DNA from 3 places in the Halomonas pelophila genome. Region 2 is predicted to be linked to each of the others. Evidence: predicted binding sites of a transcription regulator. Region 2 holds the regulator's gene; each other region holds the start of a gene.
The links. Region 2 encodes FNR, which switches genes on or off when oxygen is low (the NO sensors DNR and NnrR bind a similar motif). Its sites were predicted from a motif close to TTGATNTANATCAA; they were not measured.
Positions count from the first base shown of each region.

Region 1 (2,260 bases), on a different contig from region 2:
CCCGCTACCCACCGGGCGGGCAAGAGCCTGCTCAGCGCCGCCTTCGCCGCCGCCGGCTATCGCGTCTTCGCCGACGACGTGCTGATGCTGAGCGACGGTGATGTAGACAAGGACGGGAGCCAAGGGCGCGGTCGCGTGCCGGGAGAGCCACTGGGCGAGGCGCTGGGCATCGCGCCGCGGCTGCGCCTGCCCTTGCCGGAGCCCCTCTCTGCCGAACTGGTGGCGTTCATCGCCGCCCGCGAAGGCGTCTCGGATGAGCGTTATCACTATCTGGCCCTGGGCGAGGACCGCCTCGCCGGCCACGGCGAGGCGTGCCCCATCGGCGCCATCGTGATGCTGGATCGCGTGCCGGGAACCGCGGCGCCCACCCTGACGCGCCTCTCTCCCGGCGATGGCCTGCTACGGCTGCTGGGCCAGAGCCTCGCCGGCGACGCGCACGATCCCGCCCGCCGGGTCGAGCGGCTGCTGCCGATGATGCAGGGCCTGCCGTGCCGGTCGCTTCGCTACGACGACCCCGTGGCGGCCGTCGAGCGGGTGGTGGCGGGGCTGGCCGAAGATGATCTGACCGAGCAGCCGCTGGACGAGGCCGACCCTCGGCCGGCCTGCCCGTTATCCGAGAGCATACCGACCGTCGGCGTCCCGGACGCGGCTTGGCGCCGTCGGCCGGTGGAGGCGGAGTACCCCCTGGGCGAAGAACACTTTCTGGTCGATGGCCAGGGCGGGGTGCACCGCTTGAGCGCCGTGGCTGCCGGCATCTGGCGCCTGCTGGGCCTCGAGGCCCTGAGTCGTGCCGAGGTGGCGGCGCTGCTGGCCGAATGCTTCCCCGAGGTCGAGCCCGCGCGGCTCGCCCGGGATGTGGCACGGCTCTTCGACGACCTGGCGGCGGCTGGGCTGATCGCGCCCGATGTCGAGCGCTGAGCGCGGCGTTCCGACGCCGATTCCGCCGGCAGCGCTCCCGAATCTGATCTGCATCAAGTCTCGCTGGTCTCCGATCACCGGGCCGGCGGCAAACTTGATGCAGGTCAGTTTACGTCTCCCGATGGCGCGCTAGAGTGCACTCAACACATCGAGACGGGAGGACACACCATGTACTTGGATGACGCCGTAATCTTCGGGCTTGTTACCGTCGCGATGATGATCGCTTTCATGGGGGGCTGGATCGCGTTCGTCGTTCGCGATCACCATCGCAAGAACAAGCACTGATCCAGCCGCTTCTAGAGTCGTCAGGGGAGGGGGGAGCTTTCCCCCCAGTAGCCGACCCACTTGGGTCGGCTTTTTTTCGTCTGTCCTTTTCTCATCCCGAGTCGCCGAGTCGCCCGTCCTCGCCGGCGGCCCGACAGCGGCCGCCGGCTCAACGAGTGCTCTCTAGCAACCTGTGGTGAAGTCAGCCTGCCCGGGTAGACGTATTCCAGTAGCCGAACTCATGGCGCCGAGTTCAGTGGACCGAGCTCGGTGATGTTGCGGATCGCCTCCTGCTCCGCCCTTGCCGCGTCACCGGCGCAGATCGCCTCGATCAGTTCCCGATGGGACTCGGCGATGGTGTCGACGCGAAAGTCGCGGTTGGACGTCTTGATATAGAGCAGGAACTGATTCTTGATCAGGTCGTACTGCTTCTTGAGACGCGCATGCTCGGCGAGCTCCACGATCGCGAGATGAAGCCCCAGGTCGGCCTGGGTGATGCGTTCGATGGAGCCCGTCCGGCACAGTGCCTCCAGCGTCTCGAAGGCGTCCAGCAGCCGTTGCTTCCCGGCGGGCGTGATGCGCTGGGCGGCGAGTCGTGACGCCATGCTCTCCAGCGCCACGCGCAGGGTATAGAGCTCCCAGATGTCCTGCTCCGTGAATTCGACGACCCGCCACCCCACGTAGGGGCGCTGCTCGATGAGCCCCTCGTTGCCCAGGCGCTGCAGGGCGATGCGTACCGTTCCCCGCGACAGCGCATAGTCCTTGGCCAGGCGCGACTCGACCAGTCGTTCGCCGGGCTGAATGACGCCCTCCAGGATCTGCTCCCGGATGAGGTCCACGGCCTGGTCCTCCAGGCTGATCTTGTTGATGGTGCGCGGGCTGGCGGTCACGGGCATCCTCGAGTGGCTGGAACGTTCCTGCGCGGGGCGCGGATGCATTCTAACAGCGATCGATGATCGAAGGGCGGGGTGGCCATGGTGCCGATCTCGCTTCGAGCAGGATATTTCGACTAAAGTCGAGTTTTGTGGATTGTAGGACAGTTTACAATTCGCGCTCGACGCCAGGCCCTCAGGCGTCG
Region 1 is NZ_JBEGCI010000002.1:338,661-340,920, forward strand. Features, by position in the region: gene ABE957_RS03345 (PqqD family protein) at 1-918, shown strand, start outside; gene ccoM (cytochrome c oxidase subunit CcoM) at 1,087-1,203, shown strand; gene ABE957_RS03355 (GntR family transcriptional regulator) at 1,422-2,072, opposite strand.
Region 1: ccoM (cytochrome c oxidase subunit CcoM) is a predicted target of FNR. The motif match lies at 962-975, and genes of this name have one in related genera.

Region 2 (2,260 bases):
CCCCAGGAGGTCCAGGAGATGCTGCAGGCGGCCATCGCGATGCTCGCCGCCGCGGGCTATATGCATATCGGCCATGACCGCTTCGTGCGCGGCGACGACCGCCTGGCCAAGGCCCTCGAGGCCGGGCGGGAGCGCCACGACCTGGTGGGCCTGGGCGTCATGGCGGTCTCCCGCCTGGAGGACCTGCACGTTCGCAACCCGCTGAGGCTCGAGGAGTACGAGGCGTCCCTGGATCGAGGGGAGCTGCCCACCGCCGTCGGCCATCGGCTGAGCCTGGACGACCGGCTGCGCAGCGCCGCCATCGAGCGACTGATGTGCGATCTGCCCCTCGACCTGGCGGCGCTCGGCGAGGCCTTCGGGCTGGACGCCGAGGCCCATCTCGCCGCACCGCTGGCGCGACTGGCCCGGGCCGAGACCCAGGACCTGATCGTGCGCCAGGGCCGCCAGTGGCGCGTGACGCCCAGCGGGCGCCCGCTGATCCGTCAGCTGGCGGCGGCCTTCGATGCCTACCCCGCCGCGCCCTGATCGCCACACGCTGATCGCTACCGTCAGCGGCGAGGTGTTAAGCGGTGCTTTGCCGGTGGGCGACTATCCCCCATAATGATCTCTGAGCCACCATCCATGGAGGAGAGCATGCCCGACCCCGCAACCGGTAGGCGCCGCGCCCTGCTGAACGAGACGCGCTGCCAGACCTGCAGCCTGAGCTCGCTCTGCCTGCCGCTGGCACTCGAAGTGCAGGACATGGATCAGTTCGATGCCATCATCCGCCGCCGACCGCCGTTGAAGAAGGGCGAGGCACTGTTCCGCCAGGGCACCCCCTTCACCAGCGTCTTCGCAGTCCGCTCGGGCAGCCTCAAGCAGGTGACCACCGAGGGCAGCGGCGAGGACCAGCTGACCAACTTCTACCTGCCCAGCGAACTGGTGGGACTCGACGGCATCGACGAGGAACGCTACCCGGGCACGGTGGTGGCCCTGGAGACCACCACGGTCTGCGAGATCCCCTTCGATCGCCTCGACACCCTCTCCGAATCCCTGCCGGAGCTGCGCGGCCAGCTCTACCGCAGCATGAGCAAGGAGATGCGTGACGACCGCCGCATGATGCGCCTGCTGTCGCGCAAGACCGCCGACCAGCGCCTGGCGACCTTCTTCACCAGCCTCTCCGACCGCTTCCGTCGGCGCGGCTACTCGCCCTACAGCTTCCGGCTGTCCATGTCGCGGGCCGACATCGGCAACTACCTGGGGCTCGCGGTGGAGACCGTCAGCCGCATCCTGAGTCGCTTCCAGTCCCAGGAGCTGGTGGCCGTCTCCGGCCGCGAAGTGAACATCCTCGACCTGGAATCGCTGATCGAGGTGGCCGAACAGGAGGGCTGCCGCTGAGGCCGCGCGCCGATCGCGCTCTCCCGTCTCGACACGAAAAACCCCAGCGCCCGATGAGGTCGCTGGGGTTTTTCATGCTTGGCCGTCCGGCCACCGCGAGATGCTATCGCTTCTGATCAGGGCTCGTTATGCAGGGCGATGCGATCGGCATTGAGGCGCGCCTGCTTCTCCTCGAGGCCGGCGAAGTCGAAGAGCTCGCGGTCGGCCAGCTGGGAGGGTGCCACGTTGGTGACCGCCTTGAACATGCTCTCGAGCCGTCCCGGATGCGACGTCTCCCACTCGGCCAGCATCTCCTTGACCACCTGGCGCTGCAGGTTCGGTTGGGAGCCGCAGAGGTTGCAGGGAATGATCGGGAAGGCCATCCGCCGGGCGAACTCGGCGATGTCGGCCTCCCGGCAGTAGGCGAGCGGACGGATGACCATGTTCTTGCCGTCGTCGGAGAGCAGCTTGGGCGGCATCGCCTTGAGGCTGCCGCCAAAGAACATGTTGAGAAACAGCGTCTCGAGGATGTCCTCGCGATGATGCCCCAGCGCCACCTTGGTGGCCCCGATCTCCTCGGCGAAGCCGTACAGTGAGCCGCGCCGCAGCCGTGAACAGAGCGCGCAGGTGGTCTTGCCCTCGGGGGTCTTCTCCTTGACCACCGAGTAGGTGTCGCGCTCGAGGATGTGGTACTCGACGTCGAGCTTATCCAGGTACTCGGGCAGCACGTGCTCGGGGAAGCCGGGCTGCTTCTGGTCCAGATTGACCGCCACCAGGGAGAAGTTCACCGGCGCGTTGCGCTGCAGGTTGCGCAGGATCTCCAGCAGGGTGTAGCTGTCCTTGCCCCCGGAGAGGCAGACCATCACCCGGTCCCCCTCATGAATCATCCCGTAATCGATGATGG
Region 2 is NZ_JBEGCI010000006.1:39,458-41,717, reverse strand. Features, by position in the region: gene hemN (oxygen-independent coproporphyrinogen III oxidase) at 1-525, shown strand, start outside; gene fnr (fumarate/nitrate reduction transcriptional regulator Fnr) at 634-1,377, shown strand; gene ttcA (tRNA 2-thiocytidine(32) synthetase TtcA) at 1,494-2,260, opposite strand, start outside.

Region 3 (2,260 bases), on a different contig from region 2:
TCACCGCGCGGCGCCACCAGAAGCCCAAGGACCGCTGCAAGTTCGTCTGCCAGAAGTATCCCGAGGGCCTCGCCCTGCGCTCCCAGGAGTCGCGCGAGGTGTTCACGCTGAACGGCATCCAGACCCTCTCCGGCGCCTGCCAGGACCTGCGCCATGAGCTGCCGACCATGGCCGAGATGGGCGTGGCGAGCGCCCGACTGAGCCCCCGCGCCGAGAGCATGGCCGAGGTGGTCGCGGCCTTCGATGCGGCGCGGCGCGGCGCGCTTCCCGCCCCCGGCCCGCTGGCGCTGGTGGAGGCCGAGGTCTGCGACGGCTACTGGTACGGCCGCCCCGGCATGGACAACACCCGCGCCGTGACCGCGCCGTGAGCGAGCCGGGCCCCGGCGACATCCGCCTGCCGGTGGCGAGCCTGACCGCGCTGAGCACGACGGACTTCCCCGGCCGGCGCGCCGCGGTGATCCATCTCCAGGGCTGCCCGCTGCAGTGCGGCTACTGCGAGGTCAGCGAGATGGCCACGCCCCGCCGCGGCGATCCCGGCGAATGGCCGGCGATGCACGCCTTCCTCGAGGCCCGGGCCGAGGGGCTCGACGCCGTGGTGTTCAGCGGCGGCGAGCCCACCCTGCATGCCGACCTGCCGCGCGCCGTCGAGCAGGCCCGCGCGCTGGGACTGGCCGTTGGGCTGCACACCGCCGGCCCCTACCCGGAGCGCCTGGCCGCGCTGTTGCCGCAACTCGACTGGGTGGCCCTGGACGTCAAGGGGCGCGGGCGCGACCTCGACCGGATCTGCGGGCGCCGCGGCATCTGGCAGCCGCTGGCCCGCAGCCTCTCGATGCTGCTGGAGGGCGCGACGCCCTTCGAGTGTCGCACCACGGTGCACTGGCGGGACTTCGCCCTGGACGACCTGGAGCGCCTGGCGATGACCCTGGCCGACTGCGGCGTGCGCCACTACGCCCTGCAGCTGGCCCGCCTCGAACGCTGCCGCGACCCCGACTACTGCCTGCCGGTGGCCGGCGCACCGCCACGTGAGGCCCTGGCGGCGCTGGTGCGCCGGCTCGCCCCCCACTTCGCGCGGCTCGAGCTGCGCCCCTGACGCCCTCCCCCGCCTGAACGGCTTGCCGACGGCCCCGTGACCGGCAGCGCCTCCCCCTGCCCGTCGTTATCTTTCCGCCACGCGCCCCGAGCGACGCTTTGCTGACCTGGATCATGTCCCTCACCGGCGCGAGCGATTAGCCTTCACACACCATATATAGTGTTTAGGGCAGAGGTTAATGGCACATATAGACAAATCCGCGACTTCTCCCCGTCGCGACAAGGCGCGAGTCGATGTCGCCAGCACCGTCGATGAATACCTGCAGCGCGCCGACTGGCGCGTCCATGCCAACGCCAATCAGGGCTACTCCCTGGGCGGGCTGATCCTCAACGTCTCCGGCAAGCTGATCGCCAACTACTGGCTCGACGAGATCTATCCCGAGGCGGTCGGCCGGGCCCATCGCGAGGGCGACCTGCACATCCACGACCTGGACATGCTCACCGGCTACTGCGCCGGCTGGTCGCTGCGCACCCTGCTCATCGAGGGCTTCAACGGCGTGCCCGGCCGGGCCGAGAGCGCCCCGCCGCGCCACCTCACAAGCGCGCTTGGGCAGATGGTCAACTTCCTCGGCACCCTGCAGAACGAGTGGGCCGGCGCCCAGGCCTTCAGCTCCTTCGATACCTACCTGGCGCCCTACGTGCGACGGGACGGCCTGGACTACCCCGCGGTGCGCCAGGCGCTCCAGGAGTTCATCTACAACCTCAACGTGCCCTCCCGCTGGGGCAGCCAGACGCCCTTCACCAACCTGACCTTCGACTGGACCTGCCCGGCGGACCTGCGCGACCAGGTGCCGATCATCGGCGGCGAGGAGCAGCCCTTCACCTACGGCGAGCTGCAGGCCGAGATGGACCTGCTCAACCGCGCCTACCTGGAGGTGATGGCACAGGGCGACCGGCAGGGACGGGTCTTCACCTTCCCCATCCCCACTTACAACATCACCCAGGACTTCGACTGGGAGAGCGACAACGCCGAGCGCCTCTTCGCGCTCACCGCCAGGTACGGGCTGCCCTACTTCCAGAACTTCCTCAACTCCGACCTCGAGCCACACATGGTGCGCTCCATGTGCTGCCGGCTGCAGCTCGACCTCGGCGAGCTGCTCAAGCGCGGCAACGGCCTGTTCGGCAGCGCCGAGCAGACCGGCTCGCTGGGGGTGGTGACGATCAACTGCGC
Region 3 is NZ_JBEGCI010000001.1:261,823-264,082, reverse strand. Features, by position in the region: gene ABE957_RS01215 (U32 family peptidase) at 1-368, shown strand, start outside; gene ABE957_RS01210 (anaerobic ribonucleoside-triphosphate reductase activating protein) at 365-1,090, shown strand; gene ABE957_RS01205 (ribonucleoside triphosphate reductase) at 1,269-2,260, shown strand, end outside.
Region 3: ABE957_RS01205 (ribonucleoside triphosphate reductase) is a predicted target of FNR. The motif match lies at 1,192-1,205, and genes of this name have one in related genera.